4 regions of the Pseudomonas sp. MF08875 genome follow, and region 4 is predicted to be linked to each of the others. Evidence: predicted binding sites of a transcription regulator. Region 4 holds the regulator's gene; each other region holds the start of a gene.
The links. Region 4 encodes FliA, which starts transcription of late flagellar genes. Its sites were predicted from a motif close to CTAAAGTTTNNNNNNNNNNNGCCGNTAA; they were not measured.
Positions count from the first base shown of each region.

Region 1: a site for FliA is predicted at 2,819-2,846, ahead of flgM (flagellar biosynthesis anti-sigma factor FlgM). Genes of this name have one in related genera too.
Region 2: a site for FliA is predicted at 5,293-5,320, ahead of motA (flagellar motor stator protein MotA). Genes of this name have one in related genera too.
Region 3: a site for FliA is predicted at 2,043-2,070, ahead of AC19YT_RS03180 (flagellar protein MotY). Genes of this name have one in related genera too.

Region 1 is NZ_JCBCUW010000013.1:47,253-54,771, forward strand. It holds gene AC19YT_RS09815 (MFS transporter) at 1-1,046, shown strand, start outside; gene AC19YT_RS09820 (flagellar brake protein) at 1,101-1,847, opposite strand; gene AC19YT_RS09825 (flagella synthesis protein FlgN) at 1,941-2,408, opposite strand; gene flgM (flagellar biosynthesis anti-sigma factor FlgM) at 2,457-2,780, opposite strand; gene flgA (flagellar basal body P-ring formation chaperone FlgA) at 2,931-3,692, opposite strand; gene AC19YT_RS09840 (chemotaxis protein CheV) at 3,778-4,710, shown strand; gene cheR (protein-glutamate O-methyltransferase CheR) at 4,755-5,582, shown strand; gene flgB (flagellar basal body rod protein FlgB) at 5,896-6,303, shown strand; gene flgC (flagellar basal body rod protein FlgC) at 6,306-6,749, shown strand; gene flgD (flagellar hook assembly protein FlgD) at 6,765-7,478, shown strand; gene flgE (flagellar hook protein FlgE) at 7,509-7,519, shown strand, end outside.
Region 2 is NZ_JCBCUW010000005.1:119,027-126,545, forward strand. It holds gene AC19YT_RS04540 (AhpA/YtjB family protein) at 1-469, opposite strand, end outside; gene serB (phosphoserine phosphatase SerB) at 602-1,816, shown strand; gene asd (archaetidylserine decarboxylase) at 1,954-2,814, opposite strand; gene AC19YT_RS04555 (rhodanese-like domain-containing protein) at 2,834-3,649, opposite strand; gene AC19YT_RS04560 (HDOD domain-containing protein) at 3,687-5,222, opposite strand; gene motA (flagellar motor stator protein MotA) at 5,388-6,239, shown strand; gene motB (flagellar motor protein MotB) at 6,243-7,256, shown strand; gene rsgA (small ribosomal subunit biogenesis GTPase RsgA) at 7,322-7,519, opposite strand, start outside.
Region 3 is NZ_JCBCUW010000003.1:188,996-196,514, reverse strand. It holds gene AC19YT_RS03185 (argininosuccinate synthase) at 1-943, opposite strand, end outside; gene AC19YT_RS03180 (flagellar protein MotY) at 1,070-1,978, opposite strand; gene pyrC (dihydroorotase) at 2,136-3,182, shown strand; gene rnt (ribonuclease T) at 3,179-3,853, shown strand; gene rpoS (RNA polymerase sigma factor RpoS) at 3,929-4,933, opposite strand; gene AC19YT_RS03160 (peptidoglycan DD-metalloendopeptidase family protein) at 5,039-5,884, opposite strand; gene AC19YT_RS03155 (protein-L-isoaspartate(D-aspartate) O-methyltransferase) at 6,097-6,732, opposite strand; gene surE (5'/3'-nucleotidase SurE) at 6,774-7,519, opposite strand, start outside; gene truD (tRNA pseudouridine(13) synthase TruD) at 7,511-7,519, opposite strand, start outside.
Region 4 is NZ_JCBCUW010000025.1:50,592-58,110, forward strand. It holds gene AC19YT_RS16115 (chemotaxis protein CheA) at 1-2,093, opposite strand, end outside; gene AC19YT_RS16120 (protein phosphatase CheZ) at 2,108-2,896, opposite strand; gene AC19YT_RS16125 (chemotaxis response regulator CheY) at 2,927-3,298, opposite strand; gene fliA (RNA polymerase sigma factor FliA) at 3,466-4,206, opposite strand; gene fleN (flagellar synthesis regulator FleN) at 4,203-5,033, opposite strand; gene flhF (flagellar biosynthesis GTPase FlhF) at 5,152-6,471, opposite strand; gene flhA (flagellar biosynthesis protein FlhA) at 6,483-7,519, opposite strand, start outside.

The DNA of each region.
Region 1 (7,519 bases), on a different contig from region 4:
TCATCGAGAGCTGGCTCAACGAGCAGGCCGAAGCCAAGCAACGAGGGCTGGTGTTCAGCGGCTACATGATCGCCTCGTACCTGGGCTTGGTGCTGGGGCAACTGATTCTGGTCATGCACCCGCAACTGGGCCTGGAACTGCTGATGCTGGTGGCGCTGTGCTTCGCCCTGTGCCTGGTGCCGGTGGCCATGACCCGGCGCATTCACCCCGCGCCCTTGCATCCGGCACCGATGGAGCCGCGGTTCTTTATCAAGCGCGTGCCGCAGTCGTTGAGCACGGTGCTGGGGGCGGGCCTGATAGTCGGTTCGTTCTACGGCCTTGCGCCGCTGTATGCCGCGCAGCAGGGGCTCTCGACCGAGCAAGTGGGTCTGTTCATGGGTAGCTGCATCTTCGCAGGCCTGGTGGTGCAGTGGCCGTTGGGCTGGTTATCGGACCGCTATGACCGTGCGCTGCTGATCCGCTGCTTCGCCGGGTTTCTCGCCGTGGCGGCGCTGCCCTTGGCGATCCTGCCGTCGGTGCCGCTGGAGGTGTTGTTTGTTGCCGGGTTCCTCTGTTCGCTGGTGCAGTTCTGCCTGTATCCGCTGGCGGTGGCGTTTTCCAACGACCATGTGGAGAGCGATCGTCGGGTGTCGCTGACGGCAATGCTGCTGGTGACCTACGGCGTGGGTGCCAGCATTGGGCCGCTGGTGGCCGGGGTGCTGATGAAGTTCTTCGGCAGCCAGATGCTCTATGCCTTCTTCAGTTTTTTTGCCCTGGTCCTGGTCTGGCGCATCCGGCCCAAGGCTGTGACCAACCTGCATCAGGTGGACGATGCACCGCTGCACCACGTGGCGATGCCGGACAGCATGTCCAGTTCGCCCCTGGTGGCGGCCCTCGACCCACGGGTGGACGAGCAAGTGGTGCAAGACCAGATGCAGCAGAGTCCAGCCACTCCCGACCCGGAGCTGGAACCTGACGCGGATGCGCAACCGGCGCCTGACGAAAACGGCGGGCCTGACGACGCAGACCCCGAACATCCCCACACCTTCACCGGTGCCAGGCCCTAAAACAAAAAACGGGCAGCCCTTACGCAGCTGCCCGTTTTTTGTGTGCTGGCGGATTTACATGTCGTCTTTGTCGAAGCGCCGCGCTTCGCGTTGCAACTGGTAGACGAAGCGCTCGACCTGGCGCTGTACCAGGCCACTCATGTTGTGAAAGCGCACGCCGGCGAACGTGGTGTCGATGCGCTCTTCGTGGTGCAGGTGGCGCAGTTCCACCGGCGCGGTCATGGCGCCGAAGGGCAGGGCGGCGACGAAACGGTCGTAGACCTCGCCCAGTTGCAGGCGATCGGAGATGTCGCCGTCAAAGCGCAACTTGCAGCCGGTGGCGGAAATATCCAACAGCTTGCCCTTGACCGGGGCTTTGAGCTTCTCACCGCCCAACTCGATATCCACCAGTTGCGCCAGTTTCAGGGCCGCGCGAAAGGCGTTGCGCCGCTGGTGGTAGACCACTTCGGTAGGCATGACCGTGCGGTAGCAGCGGTGATCCTTGGTTTCATCGAGGGTCGGGGTGCCGTTGCTTTCCCAAGCGATCCGCACGCCTTCGTGAAAGCCTTCGACGCGAAAAGGCTCGCCGCCGAACATGAAGCGCTCGCCGTCGCGGGGGATCATTTCATCGAGGGCAATCATGCCGCTGTCGCGGTCGACCTCCACCAGATAGCTCTGAAAGCGCTGGCTGCGTTCATGGAACGTAATAATCAGGGGATCGTGGCTCTCTTGCAGCGACCGCAGGTTAGCGGCGATTTCCAGAGGTGTGGTGAGCACCTTGGGGGGCTGCGGAGCGTCTTCCGCGTTTAAGGCATTGGACACGGTTCATCAATCTCCAGACAAAATACAACTACACGCAAGATCCGGCATTTTGCCAGCATGTGGCGCGGCTTCATAGGGCGCGCTCATAAGGGCTCAAGCCTGACTGAGCGGGCGTGGCTTCGCAAGCTTGGAGGTTGACCCGCGGGCATCGTAGAGCGAAGGCGGTTCGCCACCTGTGAGAATGCGCAACTGGTGTGCGGTGGTGGCTTGTTGCAGTTGGATCGACTGGCCGTTCTGCTCGTTGATGGCGTGGCATTGGGCGAGTTTTTGGTTCAGGACTTCGCTTTGCGCCAGCAATTGCGGGCCAATGCTTGAGTGCTCGGCCAGTTGCGCGAGACCGTTGTGGTTGGCGGGCAGGTTGAGGCTGGCGAGGATTTCGCTGCGCTTGCGGCCATGCTGCTCCAGCAAAATGATTAACGCCTGTTTTTGCGCGAGGATTTCTTCGAGCAGCCGCATGTCGCGTCCGTGGAGGGCCAGGGACTCGGTTTGCAGCAACTCCAGCAACTGTTGAGCTGGAGCAAAGTCGTCGGTAATCAGTTGCAGTAAGTTGGTGTCGTGCATGACGGGCCTTGGGTTCTAAGCGTCCAAAAGCCTGGCGCAGGCCTTGGGCTAGCGCTGGGCTTCGAAATTGAGCAGCTTGCTGGCTACACGGTTGCTGTCGACTTTATAGCTGCCATCGGCAATCGCTTGCTTCAACTCGGCCACGCGGGCCTTATCGACGGCAGGCTGATCGCGCAGCTTGTCGGTGACCTTCTGCAACTGTTGAGCCTCATTGCTCAGGTGTACCGATTCCCCGCTTTTGCTGGCGGAGGGCTGTTGGGCGGCGGTAGTGACCGGCGCGGACTGCCCGGCATCACCGGTTTCTTTGTTGGCGCCGCTACGGGCGGTGGCCAATGAGGGGGAGCTGTTTAATCGGCTGAAATCGATGACCATGATGGAAAAAACCTCTGGGTATTTGGACGCTTGCCATGTTTTCGGCCATACCCGGAAAAACTTTAGGCTCAATTATCGGTAGACGAACGCGCCAGGGCCACGCGGCGTACTGGCACAGTCTAGGGAACGACTGAGGCAAGCGCCAGTGCTCTACAAGGCCACCTCGACCTGGCCCGGAGCGGTCACCCGTGCCTTGATGACCCGTTGGGAGTTGAGGTTCTTGACCCGGATCTGTTCGCTCATGCCGCCATTGGACAGGGCTTCCCCCGGCATCCGCACGCTGAGGGTGCCGCTGCGCGCCGAGATCACCACCTGGTCGCCCTTGCGCACCACTTCGGCCTGCTCCATGTGCACCAGGGTAATGACTTGGTCGTTGACCATTGGTCGGACAAGTTTTTGCCCGATCGCCTGATCGACGGAAGTCAGGTAACTCTGTGTTATCAGGCTGATATCACGCTCGCGTAGGGTGACGTCTTCGGGGCCGATGATGGCGGTGCGCTTGAGCGGCCGGGTGGTGGTCACGATCTCGCGAAACAGGCGTACTTGAGCGGGTACGAACACGGTCCAGGGCGCAGCGCCATCACAGCGCACGCGCACCGTGACACGGCCCAGGGGCACGGCGGGGCTCTCCAGGGTCGCTGTCAATTCCTTGTCGCACTGGGGCAGGCGCAGGCGCGGGTCGAGCTGGTTGACCTGGATCTCGTAGCGTCCTTCGGTCTGGCTGGTGGCCAGGTAGTCTTCCACGGTGAATTCAAGAAACCCTTGGGTGACGCCGATAAGCAGATCAGGCAAGGTGACCGAGTCGGCCAGGGCCGGGCCGCCGACGGCCAGGCAACACAGCGCCGACCAGGCGCACAGGCCTTTGCGGTAGGTTGAGGTCAGGCGTCGGGAAAATGTCGTTTTGGCGTTCATAAGAGTTAAAAAGCAAGCGCCGTGCCGTTTAGCAATGAACGGGCGTCGGATCTTTTCAAGTGTGTGGGTGTAGTGGGAGTCGGGCATGGCTGGTGTAATGGATTCGGTGAACCAGCGCACGCAACTGGTGGGGCAGAATCGCCTTGAGCTGTTGTTGTTCCGCTTGGACGGAACGCAGCTTTACGGGATCAACGTGTTCAAGGTTCGGGAGGTGCTGCAATGCCCCAAACTGACGGTGCTGCCTAAGTCCCATCCTGTCGTGTGCGGTGTCGCCAATATTCGCGGTGCGACCATTCCGATTCTGGACTTGGCGATGGCCACCGGGTCGGGCGGTTTGCAGGACCAAAGCAACCCCTTCGTGATAATCACGGAGTACAACACCAAGACCCAGGGTTTCCTGGTGCGCTCGGTGGAACGTATCGTCAACATGAACTGGGAGGAGATCCACCCGCCACCCAAGGGCACCGGGCGCGATCACTACCTGACCGCCGTTACCCGGGTCGATAACCAGTTGGTGGAAATCATCGACGTAGAGAAGGTGCTGGCTGAAGTGGCGCCGACGCCGGAGTCGATTTCCTTTGGCGTGGTGGACACCGAAACCCAGCAAAAGGCCATATCGCTGCGGGTGTTGACGGTGGATGACTCCTCGGTGGCGCGCAAACAGGTTTCGCGTTGCCTGCAAACCGTTGGGGTTGAGGTGGTGGCGCTCAATGACGGTCGCCAGGCGTTCGAATACCTGCGCAAACTGGTGGACGAGGGCAAGAAGCCCGAAGAAGAATTTTTGATGATGATCTCCGACATCGAGATGCCGGAAATGGACGGCTACACTCTCACGGCCGAGATACGCAACGATCCACGCATGCAAAAACTGCATATCATCCTGCATACTTCGCTGTCCGGAGTGTTCAATCAGGCGATGGTCAAGAAAGTCGGTGCCGATGACTTCCTGGCCAAATTCCGTCCTGATGACCTGGCAGCCCGGGTCGTTGACCGGATCAAAGCAGCAGATCACAGCTAGGGGCGCCTGCCCCGGCGAACAACACGATTTTAGAGGCGGTATCTTTGTCTACGGGTAATTTGGATTTCGAACAGTTCCGGGTCTTCCTGGAAAAAGCCTGTGGCATTTTGCTCGGTGAGAACAAGCAGTATCTGGTGTCGAGCCGTCTCAACAAACTGATGGAACAGCAGGGCATCAAGTCCCTGGGGGAGTTGGTCCAGCGTATCCAGACCCAGCCGCGCAGTGGTTTGCGCGAGTTGGTGGTGGACGCCATGACCACCAACGAAACCCTGTGGTTTCGTGATACCTACCCCTTTGAGGTGCTCAAGAACAAGGTGCTGCCCCAGGCGATCAAGGCCAACCCCGGCCAGCGGCTGCGCATCTGGTCGGCGGCCTGTTCGTCGGGGCAGGAACCTTACTCCCTGTCCATGGCCATCGACGAGTTCGAGCGGGTCAACATGGGGCAGTTGAAGATGGGGGTGCAGATTGTTGCCACCGACCTGTCGAGCACCATGTTGAACAACTGCAAGACCGGCGAATACGACAGCCTGGCCATCGGCCGCGGTTTGTCGCCCGAGCGCTTGCAGCGTTATTTCGACCCCAAGGGGCCGGGGCGCTGGGCAGTTAAGGCACCGATCAAGAGCCGGGTGGAGTTTCGCTCGTTCAACCTCTTGGACAGCTACGCCAGCCTGGGCAAGTTCGATATCGTGTTCTGCCGCAACGTGCTGATCTACTTCTCCGCCGAGGTGAAGAAAGACATCCTGCTGCGTATCCACAGCACCCTGAAACCGGGCGGTTACCTGTTTCTCGGCGCGTCGGAAGCCTTGAACGGCTTGCCGGACCACTACCAGATGGTCCAGTGCAGCCCGGGCATTATCTACCAGGCCAAGTGATTGGCTGGCGACAACGAAAAACGGGAGCCCTCAGCGGCTCCCGTTTTTTTTGCCGTCACTGTAGTTGGCTGGCCTGCGGTGGGAGCGAGCCTGCTCGCGTTAGCGGGCGAGTCGCTACCGTCGCGCCGGTGGCTGACCTGCCGCCCCCGCAAAGCGGCAGAAAAGCGGCGGCCAGCGGAAACCCATTGCCGCTTTTCTGGCATCGGTGCCTTGCCGGGGCCGGCAAAGCCCGTGTTTTCGGGGGGTTATGCAGTTGGCACGCGGCTTGCTAAGTTCCAGCTACGAAAAACCGGTCACCCAAAGGTTTCCCGACATGAGCATCAGCTTCGACAAAGCGCTCGGTATCCATGAACAGGCTCTTGGCTTTCGCGCCAAGCGTGCCGAAGTCCTGGCCAACAACATCGCCAACGCCGATACCCCGAACTACAAGGCTCGGGATCTGGACTTTTCGGCTGTGCTGGCGGCGCAGAGCGAAAAGACCAAGAGCGGCGCCTTCGCCTTGAATATGACCAATAACCGTCATATCGAAGCGCAAGGCCTGGGCAATGGCGACGAATCGTTGCTGTATCGCACGCCGATGCAGCCCTCGATCGACCAGAACACCGTGGATGCCCAGCTCGAGCAGTCGAACTATGCCGAGAACTCGGTCAACTTCCAGGCCAGCTTCACGCTGCTCAATGGCAAATTCAAAGGGTTGATCGCAGCCCTGCGCGGAGAGTAACCATGTCCCTGTCCAGTGTTTTTAACATCGCAGGTTCCGGCATGAGTGCCCAGACCACGCGCCTGAACACCGTCGCCAGTAACATCGCCAACGCCGAGACGGTCTCCTCGAGCATCGACCAGACCTATCGCGCCCGTCACCCGGTGTTCGCCACCATGTTCCAGGGCGGCCAGAGCGGCGGCAGCGATTCGCTGTTCCAGAACCAGGACGCTGCCGGCCAGGGCGTGCAGGTGCTCGGCGTAGTCGAAGACCAGAGCAACCTGGATGCACGCTACGAACCCAACCATCCGTCCGCTGACGCCAAGGGCTATGTCTATTACCCCAACGTCAACGTGGTCGAGGAAATGGCTGACATGATTTCCGCCAGTCGGTCCTTCCAGACCAACGCCGAAATGATGAATACCGCCAAAACCATGATGCAGAAGGTCCTGACCCTGGGTCAGTGATAAGGGGCTACTCCTATGAGCGTTAAGGACACCACCAGCGCCAACGCCTTCAATGACGTCGTCAACAACGTCAAGAAGACCGGCGGCACCGACGGCGCCAACACGACCAAGAAGGCTGCCGACGGCACCGTCATGGGCAAGGATGCGTTCTTGCAGTTGCTGGTCACCCAATTGAAAAACCAGAACCCGCTGGAGCCCCAGGACAACGGCGCGTTCGTTGCCCAGTTGGCGCAGTTCAGCAGCCTGGAAGGCATCACCACCCTCAATGACTCGGTGTCGTCGCTGTCCACCAGCTACAAGTCGTCCCAGGCCTTGCAGGCCTCGTCGCTGGTGGGCCGCTCGGTGATCGTGCAAACCGACACGTCGGTGGTCGACCCGGAAAAAGGCCTCACCGGTTCTCTGGTCGTCAGCAAGCCGATCAGCAACGCCACCATCACCGTCACCGACAAGGACGGCAAGGTCGTCAAGACCATCGACATGGGCAGCCAGGTCGCTGGCAGCCCGACCTTTACCTGGGACGGTACCAACACGGCCGGTGAGAAAGTCGAGAAGGGCACCTACTCCTTCAAAGCCACCACCAAGACCGACGATGGCACCGTTGCCCTGCTGACCTCCCTGCCGGCGACCGTCAACAGCGTGACGCTGAGCCAGACCGGCGGCGAAATCATGCTTAACCTCGCTGGCCTGGGCGCCGTTGCCCTGTCCAAAGTCCAAACGATTGGTTTGTAGAGCCGAATAACGCGGCACAAGGAGTGAGATATGTCTTTCAA
Region 2 (7,519 bases), on a different contig from region 4:
ACTGGTCCATGTCCAGGCTGATGCGCAGGTGCCCGGCGGTCACGTCCTGGAAAGTGATCTTGGTTTGGTACAGGCCTTCGACTTCGCCCAGCAGGCTGTTTTTCGGGCGTTGGCCGGCTTCGGCGAGAATGCGGTTGTCCACGCTATAGATGGCGGCGTGGGCCACCAGCGGATTTTTGGTCAGGTTATTGAGCAGCACGTTGAGGCTAAGGATGTCGTTGGACACCAGCAACTCGGTGGCGGAGGTCGCGGTCTGGGTGGTCAGGCTCTGGCCCAGGGCGTCAGCCTGCTCGTGCATGGCCTGCTTGAACTGCAAACCCATCACACAGGCGTAAATCACCAGGGCCAGGGCGACCAGGATCACGTTATGGCTGGCGATGCGTAATGCGATCGGTACACGGCGATGGCGCAGTGCCCGGAAGATCAGCAGAAAGAAGTTATCGGTTTTGACTGGCGTAGGCCGGTTCACTGAGCTCGGCTCTTGTCCGTGAAGTTGACGCGCAGTATAGCGACAGGCCACATACCGGCAAAGCGCTGGCTATGCCCGATGGTCACTGAAAGTGGGTAGAATGCGGTTTTTTTCCACCTGCGGGGGTGCGCCTTGCGTGAAATTGTCCTGATTAACATCACTGGCGTCGACCGTCCCGGTCTGACGGCGGCCATTACCGGTGTTCTGGCCCAGGGTGGTGTGAACATTCTCGACATCGGCCAGGCAGTGATCCACGACACCCTGTCGTTCGGCATCCTGGTCGAGATCCCCAGCACCGAGCAGGGTTCGTCGGTGCTCAAGGACATCCTCTTCACCGCCTACAAGCTGGATCAGCAGGTGCGTTTCACACCCGTGTCCGAGGCCGATTACCAGCATTGGGTGGCGGGCCAGGGCAAGAAGCGCCATATCGTCACCCTGCTGACCCGCAAGGTCACCGCCGAGCAATTGCAGCGCGTGAGCTCGATCACCGCCGAATACGGTTTGAATATCGACCATATCGATCGCTTGTCCGGGCGCATGCCGCTGGACACCCCGGCCGACCAGGGCAAGGGCTGCATCGAGTTTTCCGTGCGCGGCGAGCCGGGCGACCCCCAGGCCTTGCGCGCCGAGTTCCTCAGCGTGGCCCAGGAACTGAACGTTGATATCGCCTTCCAGGAAGACTCGCTGTTCCGCCGTAACCGGCGCCTGGCGGTGTTCGACATGGACTCGACCCTGATCGAGGCCGAAGTCATCGACGAACTGGCCAAGGCCGCGGGCGTGGGCGAGCAGGTGTCGGCCATCACCGAGCGGGCGATGGCCGGCGAGTTGGATTTTCGCGCCAGCTTCAAGGAACGCCTCGCGCTGCTCAAGGGCCTGGACGTTAGCGTGCTGGACTCCATCGGTGCCTCCCTGCGCCTGACCGAGGGCGCCGAAACCCTGTTCGCCGAACTCAAGCGCCTGGGCTACAAGACCGCGATCCTGTCGGGTGGCTTCACCTACTTCGCCAAGCAACTGCAAGCCAAGCTCGGCATTGACTATGTGTTCGCCAACGAGCTGGAAGTGGTGGACGGCAAGGTCACAGGCGTGGCGGTGGAGCCGATTGTCGACGCGCAACGCAAGGCGGATTTGCTGCGCGAATTGGCGCACAAGGAAGGCTTGCGTCTGGAGCAGACCATTGCGGTCGGCGACGGCGCCAACGACTTGCCGATGCTGGCGATTGCGGGGCTGGGCGTGGCGTTTCGCGCCAAGCCGCTGGTCAAGCAGTCTGCCAAGCAGGCCATTTCGACGCTGGGGCTTGATGGCGTGCTGTATCTGCTGGGCTTTCGGGACCGGGATGGGCAGCTTTAAGGCTGGCTGAACAACCCTTCTCATAAGGTGGAAGCGGGCGCGCCCGCGAGGGCGGCAGCACAGTCGATCTACAGGCTTCTGACCGTTCGCTATCGCGGGCAAGCCCGCTTCCACACTGCTTTTGCGGTGTTTTTAGATCACGCCTTGGGCAATGCCAGACCCTGGCCCATCACCACCGGCGAACCCGCCGCCAACGCTTCGACCCACTTCACCTGATCCGGGCCAAACAGCACGACGGCGGTCGAGCCCAGTTTGAAACGACCCAGCTCGGCGCCTTTTTCCAGGTGGATCGGGCCGCGGGCAGCTTCGTCGTAGCGAAAGGTCTTCAGCTCGCGTTTGGGCGGCGTGACCAGCCCGGCCCACACGGTTTCGATGGAGGCGACGATCATCGCGCCCACCAGCACCACGGCCATCGGGCCGCGTTCGGTGTCGAAAATGCAGGCCACGCGCTCGTTGCGGGCAAACAGCTCCGGCACGTTTTCGGCGGTGGTCTGGTTGACCGAGAAAATCCGCCCAGGGATATACACCATTTCCCGCAGGGTGCCGGCCAGCGGCATGTGCACGCGGTGGTAGTCCTTGGGCGACAGGTAAATGGTGGCGAAATCGCCGCCCATGAACGGTGCTGCTGTCGCGGCATCACCGCCGAGCAATTCCAGCACGCTGAAACTGTGGCCCTTGGCCTGGAACACGCGGCCGTGCTCGATCGGGCCCAGTTGGCTGACGGCGCCGTCGGCCGGGCTGAGAATCGCCCCTGGGGTTTCGTCCAGCGGGCGTGCGCCTTCTTTGAGGGCGCGGGTGAAGAACGCGTTGAAGTGCTCGTAGGCAGTCAGGTCTTCGACCAAGGCCTGGGACATGTCCACCTCATAGCGTTTGGCGAACCACGCGGTGAAGGCGTTTTTGAACCAGCGCACGCGGCATTCGGCGATGCAGCCGGCCAGGCGCGAGAGCAAGTGGTGGGGCAGCAGGTACTGGCTGAGGATAAACAAACGCTTTTTCATTGGGGGTCCTTAAAAAACCTTAAATCTCGACAGGGGTGTCGGGGTGGTTGCCCCATTCGCCCCAGGAGCCGGCATAGCCTTTGACGCGCGGGTAACCCAGCGCCTTGGCCACCAGGTAGGTGAAGCCGGAGCGGTGATGCGTCTGGCAGTGGGTGATGATTTCTTTGTCCGGGGTGATGCCCAGGCCTTGGAGGGTTGGCGCCAGGTCAGTACGCATGCGCAGGTGGCGCGCCGGGTCCATGGCGGCGGTCCACTCGAAGTTCACAGCGCCGGGGATGTGCCCGGCCTTGGCGGCGAGGACTTTTTCGCCGCTGTATTCCTGCGGGCTGCGGGCGTCCCAGATCGCCAGGTCGGCGGCGCCGATGCGGCTTTGCAGGTATTCGCGGGTTGCGGTGGGTTCGTCGTGCAGGGGCAGCGCCACCGGGCCGGCGGCTGGCGCAGGGGTTTCGGTCGAAACCGGCAGGCCTTCGGCCAGCCACGCCGGCAGGCCACCGTCGAGGTAGTGGTAACGGGCGTGGCCAATGACATCGAGCAGCCAGATAAAGCGCCCGGCCCAACCGCCGCCCTCGTCGTCATAAACCACGTAGGTGGCGTCGGGGTGGTGCCCCAGTTCGCCGAACAGGTTTTCCAGGGCTACCTGGCTGGGCAGCAGCCCCGGCGCTGGCGGCTGGCCCAGTTGGGTGCGCTTGGGGTCGACGAAGCGGGCGCCGGGAATATGCCCGGTGGCGTAGCGGGCGGCGCTGGTGAGGTCTACCAGGATCAGGTCGCGGGCATCGAGGCGCGCGAGCAGGTCGCTGGGCTCAATGACCAGCGTCAAGCCAGAGAAGTCGGACATCTGCGTCTCCAGAGCACAAAGGGAGCGATTGTAGCGCTTAGCCGTGGGCGGTAAAGCTGTGCAGGGCTTTTTCGATGCACTGCGCGGTTTTGCCGAAGGCTTGCACGGTGATTTCCGAGAACGGCCCACCGCCCTGATCCGCCATGACCACCATCACCACCCGGCCGTTGTTGGACAGCGAGCGCAGCAGCAAATGATTGCCATCGAAGGGCGCGCGCAGGCTGGCGGGCAGGTGGGCGGAGAACTGGGCGTTGTTGGCCGGGCTCAGGCGCACCTGCGCCGGTTGGCTGAGCAGGCGTTGCAGCACAGTGCTCTGGTTCACTTGCAGGCTCAAGGTGGCCATGCCCTTGGGCAGGCCGGCGGTCTGATGGGCGCGCAGCACACTTTGGTTGCGGTCGGTCATCAGGATCATCACCCGGTGCATGCCGCACGCCACCAGGGCGTCGCGGGCGAATGTGGTCAGGTGCATGGCGTTGGTGAACACACTGGGCTCGGCCAGCAGTTGCCCGCAGAGCTTGCGCCACAGCGCCAGATCTTCAGCGGTGGGTGCCGGCGCCGGTAATTGGCCGGGGTGCAGGTGCTCGGCGCCCCAGGGCCAGATCAGGGAAATGGCCGGGTGCCACAGGTCTGCCATGGCGTGGTGCTGGGCGCTGCGCACGGCTTGCTGGTGTATGTGCTGCTGCAACTCGTCCATGGGTGTTTGCAGGTAAAGGCTGGTGAGGAATTGCCAGCGCAGCAGGTGTGGGCAGGACCAGGATTGTTGCGCCGCCAGGGCAATGCCATTGGCCAGCAGCACGGTGTTGGCCGGTTGGTTGAGCCAGCGGCGTAGCGCCGGGTCGGCATCGAGCAGTTGCTGCTGGTGCAGCGGGTTGTCCGCGCCACGGGCGATGTGCAGGACCTGGACCAGCAAACGCTGTTCGTTCAGCAGCAGGCGATAACCCTGCTGCACCCAGATCGGCAGCCGCCACAGGTCCACCAGGGCCTGGCACAGCACCAGCAGGCGCACGCCGAACAGTTCCTTTTCCACCTTGTGGGCCGATTGCCCGCGGCGGATCACCCGCAATTCCCACTCATCGAGCAGTTGCGGGTAGGTCAGCGCCAATGGCCACAGCGGCGACAGGAACAGCAGGCTGCCCCAATGGATGTCTTGCCACAGCCGCGCCAGGCGACTGCCGAACAGGCCGTTGGCCTGCTGGGTGGCGTGCTGGCTGATGAGCTGCAACTGGCGCAGCGCGATGGGGATTTCGCTTTCAGGGCGGGCGGGGAGGTGGGCCAGCAGTTGCTCGGTGCGCTTGAGGCCCAGGCGATTAAGGGCCACTTCAAGGTTTTCCGCAGTCTCGGTCATGCTGCCGTGGGTGTGCTGGTTGGCCTCGCGGATCACGCTCAGAGCCAGGGCTGGGCTGTCTTGCATCAGCTCGGCGATATCACGCATGGAGCTGCGGCTGTCGGCGATGGCCTTGCACACACGGTCATGGCTCGCCTGCGGCACCGGCAGGCGCACGGCATCGAGCAACTTTACCCAGCCTTCAAGCGTGTGGGGGCGTGAAGTTGGGACTGTCGTTTCATTAGTCATGGTTGATCGCGATCACTATTGACTGGCAGTGCGCCCGCAACGGGCCAAATTGGCTTTTCGCCTGAACTGGCTATAGTCTGGCGCAGTTTTGCCGATAAGCAGAAGAAGAGATTCATTAACTTCCGAATATGACCTTGAACCCGACTCAATAAGTACTTCCCTACTATGGCTAAAATTATCGGCATCATCGTCGTGTTCGCGAGCGTGCTCGGCGGATACGTGCTTTCCCACGGCAAGATCGCCGCCCTGATCCAACCTTTCGAGGTGTTGATTATCGGGGGCGCGGCTTTCGGTGCATTCTTGCAGGCAAACCCTGGGCATATGACGATGCATGTCATTAAAAAGTCCCTTGGCATGTTTGGCTCGCGTTTCAGCCACGCTTTTTATCTTGAAGTGCTGGGCCTGATCTACGAGATCCTCAACAAGAGCCGCCGCGAAGGCATGATGGCCATCGAGGCGGATATCGAAGACGCCGCCGCCAGCCCGATCTTTGCCAAATACCCCACCGTGCTCAAGGACGACCGCATGACGGCCTACGTCTGCGACTACCTGCGCATCATGTCCTCGGGCAACATGGCCCCGCACGAGCTCGAAGGCTTGTTCGACATGGAGCTGTTCAGCATGAAAGAAGAGCTGGAGCATCCTTCCCATGCGGTGACCGGCATCGCCGACGGCATGCCGGGCTTCGGTATCGTCGCGGCGGTACTGGGTATCGTGGTGACCATGGCGTCGCTGGGCGAGGGTGACCAGGCGGCCATCGGCATGCACGTCGGTGCGGCGCTGGTGGGTACGTTCTTCGGTATTCTCGCGGCCTACGGCTTCTTCGGCCCGCTGGCCACGTCCCTGGCCCACGACGCCAAGGAAGAACTGAACGTCTACGAAGCCATCAAGGCTTCCCTGGTGGCTTCGGCTTCCGGCATGCCGCCGTCCCTGGCGGTGGAATTCGGGCGCAAGGTGCTTTACCCGCTGCATCGCCCGAGCTTCTCGGAGCTGGAACAAGCGGTTCGCGGTCGCTAAGCCATGGAAAACAACCAGCCGATTATCATCAAGCGCGTCAAGCGCTTCGCTGCCGGACACCACGGGGGCGCCTGGAAAATCGCCTTCGCCGACTTCGCGACAGCGATGATGGCGTTCTTCCTGGTGTTGTGGCTGCTGTCCACCGCCACGCCGGAACAGAAGATCGCCATCGCCGGTTACTTCAAAGACCCCATCGGTTTTTCCGAAAGCGGTACGCCCTACATCATCGACCTGGGCGGCTCGCCGGAGCTGGCGCCGGACACTACCCTCAACCCCGAGGTCAAGTCCCAGCCGCAACCGGACAAGGTCACGGTCGATACCGACCAGGTCGAAGGCATGGCCGAGCAGGTCGAGCAGGAGCGCCTAGAGCTGCTGCTGCAAGAGTTGCAGAACAAGGTCGATGAAAACCCGCAACTGCAAAAGTTCAAGGACCAGATCCTCTTCGAGATCACGCCGGACGGTTTGCGCATCCAGATCATGGACGCCGAGAACCGGCCGATGTTCGACTCCGGCAGTGCACGCCTCAAGCCGTATTTCGAGGACATCCTGCTGGCCATGGCCGACACCATCAAAGCGGTGCCGAACAAGATCAGCATCAGCGGCCATACCGACGCCACGCCTTATTCGGGTGCCGGCGAGTTCGGCAACTGGGAGCTGTCGGCCAACCGCGCCAACGCGGCACGCCGGGCCTTGGTTGCCGGTGGTTACCCCGATCCACAAGTGGCGCGGGTGGTGGGCTTTGCCTCCTCGGCGTTGTTTGACCGGGCCAAGCCGTTCAACCCGGTCAACCGTCGCATCGACATCGTGGTGATGACTCGCAAGGCCCAGCGAGCCATCGAAGGCGAGCAGCAACCCGCCGAGCCGACTACGCCGACCCAGGGCGAGGGCGCGCCGGGCGAAGTGCCGGCCGACCCGAACGCCTTGCCGGCCGACAAGGTGCCGCTGCCGCCCCACGAGCTGCGCGAGAAGCTCAACATCTTCGAGGATGGCGGCGCCAAGGCGCCGGCGGCGCAGTAACCACCGCGACAAAAAAAGCCCCCGCGACATTCACTGTCGCGGGGGCTTTTTAGTGCGCCGCTGGCCTAGTAACTGCTTTCGGGCAGGCTGGCGATGATCGAGCGGTAGCTGTTCATCCGCTGCTGCTGCACGCGGCCATCTTCCAGCGCCTTGAGCAGGGCGCAACCGGGTTCGCGGTCGTGCTTGCAGTCGCGGAAGCGGCAGGTGCCGATCAAGTCGTTGAACTCGATGAACCCGGCCTCCACATCGGCGCGGCTGACGTG
Region 3 (7,519 bases), on a different contig from region 4:
TCAGGCTGGCGTACTTGGGCATCAACTCATCTTTAAGGTGAGCGACCTCACGGTCCAGGGTGATGGACTCAATGGCGCGGTGCGCACGCAGCATGATGGTGCCGCCAGGGGTTTCGTAGCAGCCACGGGACTTCATACCGACGTAACGGTTCTCGACGATATCCAGACGACCGATGCCATGTTCGCCACCGATGCGGTTCAGGGTGGCCAGAACGGTGGCCGGAGTCATTTCGACACCGTCCAGGGCAACGATATCGCCGTTACGGTAGGTCAATTCCAGATACTGCGGGGCATCGGGAGCCTTCTCCGGGGAGACGGTCCAACGCCACATGTCTTCTTCGTGCTCGGTCCAGGTGTCTTCCAGCACGCCACCTTCATAGGAGATGTGTAGCAGGTTGGCGTCCATCGAGTACGGGGATTTCTTTTTGCCATGACGCTCGATCGGAATGCCGTGCTTCTCGGCATAATCCATCAGCTTCTCGCGCGACAGCAGGTCCCATTCACGCCACGGCGCAATGACTTTCACACCGGGCTTGAGGGCGTAAGCGCCCAGCTCGAAACGCACTTGATCGTTGCCTTTACCGGTCGCGCCATGGGAGATGGCATCGGCACCGGTTTCGTTGGCGATTTCGATCAGGCGCTTGGCGATCAACGGGCGGGCAATGGAAGTACCCAGCAGGTACTCGCCTTCGTAAACGGTGTTGGCGCGGAACATCGGGAAAACGAAATCACGCACAAATTCTTCGCGCAGGTCGTCGATGTAGATTTCTTTCACGCCCATGGCTTGTGCCTTGGCGCGTGCAGGTTCGACCTCTTCGCCCTGACCCAGGTCAGCGGTGAACGTCACCACTTCACAGTTGTAAGTATCCTGCAGCCACTTGAGGATCACCGAAGTGTCCAGGCCGCCGGAATACGCCAGAACGACCTTGTTTACGTCCGCCATGCCATCACTCCACCGGGTTCTACGGAAAGCCGACAAGTCTACCGTTCCAAGCGGATGATTTACAGTGGCGCGACAGCTTATGACGACGAAGCGACAGATTATGTCGAGCGGGCGACTAGCGCTGCTTCAAGACGTCGCAGCCGCGTTGGACGTGGAAGCGGCTTGCGGGGCCGGTTTCTCGACGGGCGCGACCCGTTGCAGATGAATGTTGACCCGACGGTTCTTGGCCCGGTTGGCGGAGTTGGTGTTGGCCACCAAGGGATAACGTTCGCCATGGAACCTGATGGTCACCTGGGATTCTTCTATGCCGTTGGCCTTGAAGAACTCCATCACCGCCAAGGCCCGGCGGCGCGACAAATCGCGGTTGGTCAAACGGTTGCCGCTGTTATCGGAGTGGCCGTCGAGTTCGATGTGGTTGACCGTGGGGTCGGCCTTCATATAGTCGAGCATCACTTGCAACTTGGCCTTGGCTTGCTCATCGAGCTCGATGCCGCCGCCCGGAAACCCAACCTGGCCCAGCTTCACTTGTTCGAAGTTCATGGGCAGGAGCTTGGCCACGCAACCTTGATAGTCGCTATAGGCCTTGCTGAATCGCACCGGCAACAGGCGGATTTCCGAAACCCCTGCGTCGCGGGAGTAGTGGCGCACGACAGGGCTGCGGCCGTCCATCAGGCCGCTGATAAGCCGGCCAGCCTGGGCTTGAGAGCTGTTGAACAGTACATCGCCACTGCCACTTCTGACCGTCCCCAAGTTGATATCAGCACGCCCCGGCTGCCACGGGGCCGCCGCCGCCAGCAATGTCGCCGAGCCACCGCCGAGCAAGGCGTTAAAGGCTTTGAGGCGAAACGTCGCCTGCTCGCCCGCGCGGCGCACGAACTCGCCAGAGCCGAAATCGGTGATCGGCTGCGCCAGGCGACACTCGAACTTGTCGCCTTCGACCTTCCACTCAATGCTCTCCAGACGAGTCTGGAAAGTCAGGGCCATGGCCGGCAGGCTGGCAAACACACTGAGCAAGGCTAGATAACGCTGGCGCACGGGCGGCTCCACTGGCTTCTACAACTGAAAAGACCGATACATTCATTTACGGCATACCTTGAGCATATCGGTTGCCAGCGACAAAACTTGATAGCGAGTGCCTGCAAGAGTCTTTTCCGGTAGCATTCGCCTCAGTTTGACCCGCCTGGAATCCCCAATGTCCGACCGCCTGACCCTGCTGCGTCCCGACGACTGGCACATACACCTGCGTGATGGTGCTGCTCTGCCCAATACTGTGGCGGATGTTGCGCGCACCTTTGGTCGCGCCATCATCATGCCCAACCTGGTACCCCCGGTGCGCAACGCCGCTGAAGCCGATGCCTATCGCCAGCGCATCCTCGCTGCGCGGCCGGCCGGCAGTCGCTTCGAGCCGCTGATGGTGCTGTACCTCACCGACCGCACCCAACCGCAAGATGTCCGCGAGGCCAAGGCCAGCGGCTTCGTGCACGCCGCCAAACTGTACCCGGCTGGCGCAACCACCAACTCGGACTCCGGCGTCACCAGCATCGACAAAATCCTGCCGGCGATCGAGGCCATGGCCGAAGTCGGCATGCCTTTGCTGATTCATGGTGAAGTCACCCGTGGTGATGTCGATGTCTTCGATCGCGAAAAATTCTTTATCGATGAACACATGCGCCGCGTGGTCGAGTTGTTCCCGACCCTGAAAGTGGTGTTCGAGCACATCACCACCGCCGATGCAGTGCAGTTTGTCAGCGAGGCTTCGGCTAACGTGGGGGCGACCATCACCGCCCATCACCTGCTCTACAACCGCAATCACATGCTGGTGGGCGGTATTCGGCCGCACTTCTATTGCCTGCCGATCCTCAAGCGCAATACTCACCAGCAGGCACTGCTCGACGCCGCCACCAGTGGCAATGCCAAGTTTTTCCTCGGTACCGACTCGGCCCCCCATGCTCAGCACGCCAAGGAAGCCGCCTGCGGTTGCGCTGGTTGCTACACCGCTTATGCGGCAATCGAGTTGTATGCCGAGGCCTTCGAGCAACGCAACGCGCTGGACAAGCTCGAAGCGTTCGCCAGCCTCAATGGCCCGCGCTTCTACGGTTTGCCGGCCAATACCGATCGCATCACCCTGGTCCGCGAAGACTGGACCGCCCCTACCAGCCTGCCGTTCGGCGAGCTGACTGTCATCCCGCTGCGCGCCGGTGAAAAACTGCGCTGGCGCCTGCTGGAGGAACACCCGTGAGTGAAGACCATTACGATGACGAGCAAGAAGGCCATGGCGGCGGCGGTTCCCGTCACCCGATGGCGGCCCGCTTCCGGGGCTACCTGCCTGTCGTGGTCGACGTAGAAACCGGCGGCTTCAACTGCGCCACCGACGCACTGCTGGAAATTGCCGCCACCACTATTGGCATGGACGAAAAAGGTTTCGTGTTCCCCGAGCACACCTATTTTTTCCGCGTCGAGCCTTTCGAGGGCGCCAACATTGAAGCCGCTGCCCTGGAGTTCACCGGAATCAAGCTCGACCACCCGCTACGTATGGCAGTGAGTGAAGAAGCCGCGCTGACTGACATCTTTCGCGGTGTACGCAAAGCGCTGAAGGCCAATGGTTGCAAACGAGCGATCCTGGTCGGTCACAACAGCAGCTTTGATCTGGGGTTCCTCAACGCCGCCGTGGCGCGCCTGGACATGAAGCGCAACCCATTTCACCCGTTCTCCAGCTTCGATACCGCCACACTGGCCGGCTTGGCTTACGGCCAGACTGTACTGGCCAAGGCCTGCCAGGCTGCGGATATCGATTTCGATGGCCGCGAGGCGCATTCGGCGCGCTATGACACCGAGAAAACCGCAGACCTGTTCTGTGGCATCGTCAACCGTTGGAAGCAAATGGGCGGTTGGGAAGACTTCAACGACTGATCGGCTTTGCTTGCCCCATAAAAAATCCGGAGCCCCATAAGGGCTCCGGATTTTTTGTGCCGGCTCAATAAGGGTCTATTGGAACAGCGACTCGCTGGATAAGCCATTTTTTTCCAGGATCTCGCGAAGACGTTTGAGCCCCTCGACCTGGATTTGCCTGACCCGCTCCCGGGTCAAACCAATCTCAAGGCCAACATCTTCAAGGGTACTGCTCTCGTGGCCACGCAACCCGAAGCGGCGTATCACCACTTCACGCTGTTTGTCCGTCAGCTCCGAGAGCCACTGGTCGATGCTTTGCGACAGATCGTCGTCCTGCAGCAACTCGCAAGGGTCGGTAGGGCGATCGTCCGTCAAGGTGTCCAGCAAGGTTTTATCCGAATCCGGACCTAGCGAGACATCCACCGAGGAAACCCGCTCGTTAAGGCCTAGCATGCGCTTGACCTCGCCCACCGGTTTTTCCAGCAGGTTGGCGATTTCTTCAGGGGAAGGTTCGTGATCGAGTTTTTGCGTCAATTCCCGTGCGGCCCGAAGGTAGACGTTCAGTTCCTTGACCACATGGATCGGCAACCGGATGGTCCGGGTCTGATTCATGATCGCGCGCTCGATGGTCTGACGGATCCACCAGGTTGCGTAGGTCGAAAAACGGAAGCCTCGTTCCGGGTCGAACTTCTCCACCGCGCGGATCAAACCGAGGTTGCCCTCTTCGATCAGGTCGAGCAGTGAAAGCCCACGATTGACATAGCGTCGGGCGATTTTCACCACCAGCCGCAAGTTGCTTTCAATCATGCGCTTGCGCCCGGCCGGGTCGCCACTTTGCGACAAGCGCGCAAAATGAACTTCTTCTTCCGGTGATAGCAGTGGGGAAAAGCCGATTTCATTGAGGTACAACTGGGTCGCGTCGAGCGCCCGGGTGTAGTCAATGTATTTGTGTTGCTTGAGTGAAGCGGAGTGTTTGGATTTGGTGCGAACTGAAGGTGTTGCAGATCCCTCATTCGACATCGAATCCGTAGCGATGCCGGCCTCCATCAGGAGAACCTCATCATCGATGTCAAACTCCGGCACTTCTTTACTGAGAGCCATTGTTATAGTCCTTTGGTGAGTTCGACCTCAAGCTCAAGCGGCGCCTTTATCCTTGGCAACGCTGGAGCCTGTTCCTTCTACGTGAGGGAACAGGCTGACAACCGATCAACGGCGTGGCAGGAATTGCAGTGGGTCTACAGGCTTACCCTGACGGCGAATCTCAAAGTGCAGTTTCACCCGGTCTGTACCAGTTGACCCCATTTCGGCAATAGCCTGCCCGACTTTGACCTGCTGCCCCTCCCGAACCAACAGCCTGCGGTTATGACCGTAGGCACTGACGTAGGTATCGCTGTGTTTGATGATGACGAGCTCGCCGTAGCCCCGCAAGCCACTCCCGGCGTACACGACCGCCCCATCAGACGCAGCTAAAACAGGCTGTCCCAAATCCCCGGCGATATCAATCCCTTTATTCAAACTACCGTTTGAAGAGAATTTTCCAATCAAAACGCCATTTGCCGGCCATCCCCAACCCTTGGGCGCCGGGCCTGCGGGCGGCAGCGGCGCGAGGGTAGGCTTACTCGCCGGAGCGGTTATCACGCCGTTGGTAGTGCCCGCCGGGCGACGGGTCACAGTGGTCTTGCTGGAAGAAGACGGGGTCGAAGTGGACTGCGTGACGACAGTGGTTGGCGTTGAACCCGAGCGACCATCGAAGCGAATCGTCTGACCCGGATGGATGGTGTAAGGCGGTGGAATATTGTTGCGTGCAGCGAGGGCCTTGTAGTCCCAACCATAGCGGAAGGCGATCGAAAACAGGGTGTCGCTGCGTTTGACCACGTACTGACCTGTGGTCACTACCGGCCGCTGAAGCGCTGCATTATTGCGATCGACCACCCGTACATTGCCCTTGGGCGTGCTGGAACAGGCAGCCAACATGGAACTCAAGACAAGGCCAATCACCAGTCGCTGAAAGCTTTTTACATCCATACGCTGCGCAATGGCTGTGAGACTCACCCGCCGCTCCCTTTGTGGTGGCTGATAAAAAAGAGTGCCCGTTGAGGCTTGGAATGTCGCCAGTATAACCGGCTGCGCATGCTTTACCGACGCCAAGGCCCATTCGATGGGTTTATCTGGCTATCGGTTCATGCTCGGGTTTTGTTTATTCTTTTCGGCGCCGTTATAGGACAGGCGACCGCGCACAGAATTCATCGCGTTTATATAAATGCTCAGGCCAGGGGGCCATTGAGCAACGGCACAAAACGTACGGCACCGAGAACCTGCCGAGAAAAACCCTGCTCCTCGCGGGTAATCAGCATCAATTGCTGAACTTCGCCAGCCCCCACCGGAATCACCAACCGCCCGCCAGGGGCCAACTGATCGAGCAAGGCCTGCGGCACATCAGTGGCCACCGCAGTGACGATAATGCCGTTATACGGTGCCAGCGCCGGCCACCCTTCCCAGCCGTCGCCCCAGCGGAACACCACGTTTCGCAGGTTCAACTCCACCAGGCGTTCCTTGGCGCGGTCCTGCAGGACCTTGATGCGCTCAACGGAAAACACCCGTTCCACCAATTGCGACAGCACCGCCGTCTGATAGCCCGAGCCGGTGCCGATTTCCAGCACCTTGTCCAGAGGCCCGGCGGCCAACAGCAGTTCACTCATGCGCGCGACCATGTACGGCTGGGAAATGGTCTGGTTGTGGCCAATGGGCAGCGCGGTGTCTTCGTAGGCGCGGTGGGCCAGCGCTTCATCGACGAACAGGTGCCGTGGTGTACGGCGGATCACCTCCAACACCTGGGCGTTGGACAACCCTTCTTCATACAAGCGCTGGATCAAGCGCTCCCGCGTGCGCTGGGAGGTCATGCCGATACCGCGCCGCAGCATGTCGTCTTGCTCGCGAGCCATCAGCGCAGCCCCTCCAGCCAGCCTTCGACGCTGGCAAAGGCGTCGTTGAAGGTGCGATCGAGTTGCAACGGCGTAATCGAAACGTAGCCCTGCATCACCGCGTGGAAATCCGTACCAGGACCGCAGTCGTCGGCATCGCCAGCAGCCGCGATCCAGTAGCCGGAACGGCCGCGCGGGTCGACCACTTCCACCGGTGCCGCCGCCCGGGAACGGTGCCCCAGGCGCGTCAGTTGCACGCCGCGGATATGATCCACGGGCAGATTAGGCACGTTGACGTTGAGCACAGTGCGCGGTGGCAGCTGTAACCCGGCCTGGGCCTCGATCAGCTTGCGCGCGAAGTGGGCGGCCGTCGGCAGGTTCTCGACCTGGCGCGAGACCAGCGAAAACGCGAAGGACGGACGCTCCAGGAAACGCCCTTCCAGCGCCGCGCCGACGGTGCCCGAATACAGCACGTCATCCCCCAGATTGGCGCCCAGGTTGATCCCGGATACCACCATGTGCGGCGCCTGCGCGAGCAAGCCGTTGACCCCCAGGTGAACGCAGTCGGTGGGGGTGCCGTTGACGCTGATAAAGCCGTTGGCCAGGGTTTGCGGATGCAACGGACGGTCGAGCGTCAGCGAGCTGCTGGCGCCGCTTCGTTCCTGGTCCGGGGCGATCACCACGCACTCGGTGTAATCCGCCAACGCAGCATGAAGCGCGGCGAGGCCGGGGGCCGTGACCCCGTCGTCATTAGAAATCAGAATAC
Region 4 (7,519 bases):
TCCTGGCCCACCAATTGATCGACCACAAAGCCGATGCGCTGGGTGCCCACCGACAGGATCACCACGTGGCCCTCGCGCTGCTCTTCATGGGCGGCGGACGCCACCAACCAGCGCTTGAGGTAGAACAGCGGCAACGCCTTGTCGCGCACGATCACCACTTCCTGGCCATCGACCACGTTGGTGCGCGACAGATCCAGGTGGAAGATCTCGTTGACGTTGACCAGCGGGAAGGCGAATGCCTGGTTGCCCAGCATGACCATCAGGGTCGGCATGATCGCCAGGGTCAACGGCACCTTGATGACGATCTTCGAGCCCTGGCCCTTGGTCGAGTAGATGTTGATGGAGCCGTTGAGCTGGGAAATCTTGGTTTTCACCACGTCCATGCCCACGCCACGGCCCGACACGTCGGAAATCTCGGTCTTGGTCGAGAAGCCCGGAGCGAAGATCAGGTTGTAGCACTCGGTATCGCTCAGACGATCGGCTGCGTCCTTGTCCATCACCCCCCGCTTGACCGCGATGCCCCGCAGGATGTTCGCGTCCATGCCTTTGCCGTCATCGGAAATCGACAGCAGGATATGGTCGCCTTCCTGTTCGGCGGCCAGGATCACCCGGCCCAGGCGTGCCTTGCCCGACTCTTCGCGCTCCTGGGGCGACTCGATACCGTGGTCGACCGCGTTGCGCACCAAGTGGACCAGCGGGTCGGCCAGGGCTTCGACGAGGTTTTTGTCCAGGTCGGTTTCTTCGCCCACCAGCTCCAGGCTGATCTCTTTCTTGAGCTGGCGCGCCAGGTCACGAACCAGGCGCGGGAAGCGCCCGAAGACCTTCTTGATCGGCTGCATGCGGGTTTTCATCACCGCGGTCTGCAGGTCGGCGGTCACCACGTCCAGGTTGGAAACGGCCTTGGACATGGCTTCGTCGCCGCTGTTCAGGCCCAGGCGCACCAGGCGGTTACGCACCAGCACCAGTTCGCCCACCATGTTCATGATTTCGTCCAGGCGCGCGGTATCGACGCGCACCGTGGTTTCCGCTTCGCTGGCCTGTTTTTCCGCCGGCGCGGCAGCGGCGGCACGGGCCGGCGCGGGGGCTGCAGCCCTGGCCGCCGGGGCTGGGGCTGGGGCTGGCGCCGCTGCTGCAGGTGCGGGCGCCGGGGCGGCCTTGGCCACGGGGGCCGCGACAGCCGCCGCAACCGCTGGGGTCTCGGCGCTGAACTTGCCTTTGCCGTGCAGCTCGTCGAGCAGGGATTCGAATTCGTGATCGGAAATCAGATCGCCGCCCACCGCAGCGGCCGTCGCCGCAGGCGCAGGTTTGGCGTCGGCGATAGCACTTTCCAGGGCATCGACGGCAAAGTTGCCCTTGCCATGCAACTGGTCGAGCAGTGCTTCGAACTCGTCGTCGGTGATGTCGGTGCTGGCCGCCGCCGGTGCAGCGGCGGCAGGTTCGGCGGCGGGCGCCACGGCGTCCACGGCGAACTGGCCCTTGCCATGCAGTTGGTCAAGCAGGGACTCGAACTCGGCATCGGTAATGTCATCGCTGCCACCCGCCGCCACGGCGGCGGGCGCCGGCGCTTCGGCCTGGGCCTTGACCGCATTGAGCGAGTCCAGCAGTTGCTCGAATTCGTTGTCGGTAATGTCGCCGCCGGCGCTTTCAGGCTCGGGCTCGACCGCAGCCGGGGCCGGTTCAGCCGCAGGCGCAGGCTGGTCGGTGGCTGGCAGCGCCAGGCGTGCCAGGGCTGCCAGCAGTTCCGGCGTAGCAGCGGTGATCGCAGAGCGCTCACGCACTTGGCTGAACATGCCGTTGACCGCGTCCAGGGCTTCGAGAACCACGTCCATCAGTTCCGAGTCGACGCGCCGTTCACCCTTGCGCAGGATGTCGAACACGTTCTCGGCGATGTGACAGCACTCCACCAGCTCATTGAGCTGGAGGAAGCCGGCGCCCCCTTTTACAGTGTGAAAACCGCGAAAAATTGCATTGAGCAAGTCCGCATCATCCGGTCGGCTTTCCAGCTCGACCAGTTGTTCGGACAGCAACTCAAGAATCTCGCCGGCCTCAACCAGGAAATCCTGAAGGATCTCTTCATCGGCGCCGAAGCTCATTTTTGTGGGTGCTCCTAGAATCCAAGACTGGAAAGCAAATCGTCTACATCGTCCTGACCGGACATAACGTCTTCACGTTTATCGGCATGAATCTGCGGACCTTCACCCTGCGCCAGGTGTTTTTGTGGATCTTTTTGCGCCAGGATCTCGTCGCGGTCATGCTCGATGCCCGCAAACCGGTCGACCTGGCTGGCCATCAGCACCAGCTTGAGCAAGTTGCTTTCGACTTCCGTGACCAGTTGTGTCACCCGTTTGATGACCTGGCCGGTGAGGTCCTGGTAATCCTGGGCCAGCAGAATGTCGTTGAGGTTGCCCGACACCACGCGTGTTTCTTTCTCGCTGCGGGCCAAAAAAACCTCGACCCGGCGCGCCAGATCGCGAAACTCTTCGGCACCCACTTCGCGGCGCATGAAACGTGCCCAGTCCGCGCTCAGGGCCTGGGCGTCGTGGCCCAAGCCGTTGACCAGCGGCGTGCTGTTTTCCACCAGGTCCATGGTGCGATTGGCCGCAGCCTCGGTCAGCCTGACAACATAACCCAGGCGTTCAGTGGCATCCGTGATCTGGGACACTTCTTCGGCTTGCGGCATGTGCGGGTCGATCTGGAAGTTGACGATGGCGCTGTGCAATTCGCGCGTCAGCTTGCCGACTTCCTGGTACAGGCCGCGGTCACGGGTCTGGTTGAGCTCATGGATCAGTTGCACCGCGTCGCCGAACTTGCCTTTTTCAAGGCTTTCGACCAATTCGTGGGCATGTTTTTTCAGAGTCGATTCAAAATCGCCCTGCGATGATTCGTTATGCTCCATAGCGCCCCCGTGGCGGACTGGCTTCGCGCATCAACCGATGCGTTCGAAGATTTTTTCAATCTTTTCTTTCAACGCCTGGGCCGTGAAGGGTTTGACTACATAGCCGTTCACCCCGGCCTGGGCTGCTTCGATGATCTGTTCGCGCTTGGCTTCAGCGGTGACCATCAACACCGGCAGGTGCTTGAGTTTTTCGTCGGCGCGCACATGGCGCAGCAAGTCGATACCGGTCATGCCAGGCATGTTCCAGTCCGTCACCAGAAAGTCGATGCTGCCGCTGTTGAGCACAGGGATGGCGGTAGTGCCGTCGTCTGCCTCGACCGTGTTGGTGAACCCAAGGTCACGCAACAGGTTTTTTATGATCCGCCGCATCGTTGAGAAGTCATCAACGATGAGGATTTTCATGTTCTTGTCCAATTCGACCTCCAAGCAGTCTTAAACGCATCCAGCACCTGGACACGCCATTTCATCAATCAGGCTGGGCACTCACCGGCGACATGGAGCAAAACGTGCCGAGACCGGTACGGCGCTACGCCGTACCGGCCCCGTTCGCAGAGCCCCCACACTGCCTGTCAGCGCGCTCGCCACTCCCCCAAACGCCCCCGCAAGCGGGCCGCGCACTGGCTGTGTAACTGGCTGACCCGCGATTCGCTGACCCCCAGGACCTCACCGATTTCCTTGAGGTTCAGCTCTTCGTCGTAGTACAGCGCCAAGACCAGTCGCTCACGCTCCGGCAAATTGGCAATCGCGTCCGCCAGCGCAGCCTGGAAGCGCTCGTCTTCCAGGTCGCGCGACGGCTCCAGATGAGCACTCGCGCCATCCTCGTGCAGCCCTTCATGCTCGCCGTCCTGCAAGAGGTCGTCGAAGCTGAACAGGCGACTGCCCAAGGTGTCGTTCAAAATCCCGTAATAATCATCGAGGCTCAATTGGAGTTCGGCCGCAACCTCGTGATCTTTAGCGTCACGACCGGTTTTAGCTTCAATTGAGCGAATGGCATCACTGACCATCCGGGTGTTGCGGTGTACCGAACGGGGGGCCCAGTCGCCTTTACGCACCTCATCGAGCATCGCGCCGCGGATACGAATCCCCGCGTAGGTCTCGAAGCTGGCGCCCTTGCTGGCGTCGTACTTGGTCGAGACTTCAAGCAAACCGATCATCCCAGCCTGGATCAGGTCTTCGACCTGGACGCTGGCGGGTAGGCGTGCCAGCAGGTGGTAGGCAATGCGCTTGACCAGGGGCGCATAGCGCTCGATCAATTCGTATTGGCTGTCACGCGCCGACTTCTTGTAAAGGTTGTAGCCGCTGGCTGTCATAGCACAGGTCCCGCCGTTTGATGCACAAGCCGCTCGACAAAAAACTCCAGATGCCCGCGCGGGTTAGCGGGCAGTGGCCAGGTATCGACCTTCTGGGCGATGGCTTTGAACGCCAGTGCGCACTTGGAACGAGGGAACGCTTCGTAGACTGCACGCTGCTTTTGCACAGCCTTGCGTACGCACTCGTCGTAGGGAACCGCACCGACGTATTGTAAGGCGACGTCCAGGAAGCGATCAGTGACCTTGGTCAACTTAGCGAACAGGTTGCGCCCTTCCTGCGGGCTCTGGGCCATGTTGGCCAGTACGCGGAAGCGGTTCATGCCGTAGTCGCGGTTGAGCAGTTTGATAAGGGCGTAGGCGTCGGTGATGGAGGTGGGTTCGTCGCACACCACCAGCAGCACTTCCTGGGCCGCGCGCACGAAACTGACCACCGACTCGCCGATCCCGGCGGCCGTGTCGATCACCAGCACGTCGAGGTTGTCGCCGATGTCGCTGAACGCCTGGATCAGGCCGGCATGCTGGGCCGGGCTCAGGTGCACCATGCTCTGGGTGCCCGAGGCTGCCGGCACGATGCGGATCCCGCCGGGGCCCTGGAGCAGCACGTCGCGCAGCTCACAGCGCCCCTCGATCACATCGGCCAGGGTGTGTTTGGGGGTCAGCCCCAGTAACACGTCGACGTTCGCCAGACCCAGGTCGGCGTCCAGCAGCATGACGCGTCGGCCAAGCTCCGCCAGAGCCAGGGACAAGTTCACTGACACGTTAGTCTTCCCGACGCCACCTTTGCCGCCGGTCACCGCGATCACCTGTACGGGATGCATGCTGCCCATGTTCTTTCTATACCTTGTCTTACTTAGACGGAGGCCACATAACTGGCTGCGCGTTCACCGTTGGAACAATGCGTGGCAGGCCATCGATGTAGGTTCACTGCAATCTATTCATTAAACCTCAGCCGACCTGCTTGGCCGGGCTGTGGTAAAGGTCAGCGAACATGTCAGCCATGGCTTCTTCGCTGGGTTCTTCCTGCATTTGCACACTTACGGCACGGCTGACCAATTGGTGGCGGCGCGGCAAGTGCAAGTCATCGGGAATACGCGGCCCATCGGTCAGATAGGCCACCGGTAATTCATGGCTGATAGCCAGGCTCAACACCTCGCCCAGGCTCGCCGTCTCGTCCAGCTTAGTCAGAATGCAGCCAGCCAGCCCGCAACGCTTGTAACTGTGGTACGCGGCGGTCAGCACTTGCTTCTGGCTGGTGGTGGCCAGCACCAGGTAGTTCTTGGAGCGGATGCCGCGCCCGGCCAGGCTTTCCAACTGCATGCGCAGGGCCGGGTCGCTGGCCTGCAGGCCGGCGGTGTCGATCAGCACCACGCGCTTGCGCAGCAGCGGGTCGAGGGCTTGCGCCAGGGACTGGCCCGGATCGACATGGGTCACCGAGACGTTGAGGATGCGGCCCAAGGTCTTGAGCTGCTCCTGGGCGCCGATGCGGTAGCTGTCCATGCTCACCAGGGCGATGTTCTGCGCGCCGTACTTGAGCACGTAACGGGCCGCCAATTTGGCCAGGGTGGTGGTCTTGCCCATGCCGGCGGGGCCGACCATGGCAATCACACCCCCCTCTTCCAGGGGTTCGATTTCCGGCGTGGCGATCATGCGCGCCAGGTGCGCCAACAGCATGCGCCAGGCCTGGCGAGGTTCGTCGAATTCGGTAATCAGGGCCAGCAAGTCACGCGACAGCGGCCCGGACAAGCCGATGCGCTGCAGGCGCCGCCACAGGTTGGCCTGCTGCGGGCGGCTGCCTTGCAACTGGTTCCAGGCCAGGGAGCCGAGCTGCACTTCCAGCAGTTCGCGCAGGCCATTGAGTTCAAAGCGCATGGAGTCGAACGCGCGCTGGTCCACCGACTGCGAGGCCGGGGCCACCGGCGCCGGGCGTGGCGGCTCGACGAAGGTCGGTTCGATCAGCGGTTCGGCGGCAGTCAGCGGCAGGCCGGCGAACAACTGGCGATTGGTGCTCGGGTCGCCGTCGCCACGCAGGCTCAATTCGGCCTGGGCGGTCACGATGCGCGACTGGGTCTTGCGCAGTTCGTCTTCGAGCTCGATGTTCGGCACGCGCGGGGCCAGGGCCGACAGTTTGTAATCCAGGGCAGCCGTCAGCTCGACACCGCCAGCGATCCGCCGGTTGCCGATGATGGCCGCATCCGCGCCCAGCTCATCACGCACCAGTTTCATGGCCTGACGCATATCGGCGGCGAAAAAACGCTTCACTTGCATAACCCACTACCTCAGCCGTTGGGCCCTACTGTCGCAACGATGGTCACTTGCTTGTTGTCAGGAATTTCCTGATACGCCAACACGTGCAAACCCGGGACCGCCAGGCGTCCGAACCGCGAGAGCATCGCGCGAACGGGGCCGGCTACCAGCAGAATCACCGGTTGACCTTGCATTTCCTGGCGCTGAGCGGCGTCGATCAACGAACGCTGCAGCTTCTCGGCCATGCTTGGCTCCAGCAGAACGCCTTCATCGGCGCCTTGCCCTGCCTTCTGCAGACTATTGAGCAATATTTGTTCCAACCTTGGTTCCAAGGTGATGACAGGCAGCTCAGACTCAGTGCCTACAATGCTTTGCACGATAGCGCGGGACAATCCGACGCGCACCGCGGCAACCAAAGCGGCAGTATCTTGACTCTTGGATGCATTATTGGCGATGGCTTCGGCAATGCTACGAATGTCGCGTACAGGCACCTGTTCGGCGAGCAAGGCTTGCAGCACTTTGAGCAACTGCGACAGCGACAGCACCCCCGGCACCAGCTCTTCAGCCAGCTTCGGCGAGCCCTTGGCCAGCAATTGCATCAGTTGCTGGACCTCTTCGTGGCCCAGCAGTTCGCTGGAGTGCTTGTAGAGAATCTGGTTCAAGTGGGTCGCCACCACTGTGCTGGCGTCCACCACCGTGTAGCCCAGCGATTGCGCCTGGGAACGCTGACTGATTTCGATCCACACCGCGTCCAGGCCGAAGGCCGGGTCTTTGGCGGTGATGCCGTTGAGGGTGCCGAACACTTGGCCGGGGTTGATTGCCAGTTCGCGGTCCGGGTAGATCTCCGCTTCGGCCAGGATCACGCCCATCAGGGTCAGGCGATAGGCGCTGGGCGCCAGGTCGAGGTTGTCGCGGATATGCACCGTGGGCATGAGAAAGCCCAGGTCCTGGGACAGCTTCTTGCGCACGCCCTTGATCCGCGCCAGCAACTGACCACCCTGGTTGCGATCCACCAGCGGGATCAAGCGGTAGCCCACTTCCAGGCCGATCATGTCGATGGGGGTCACGT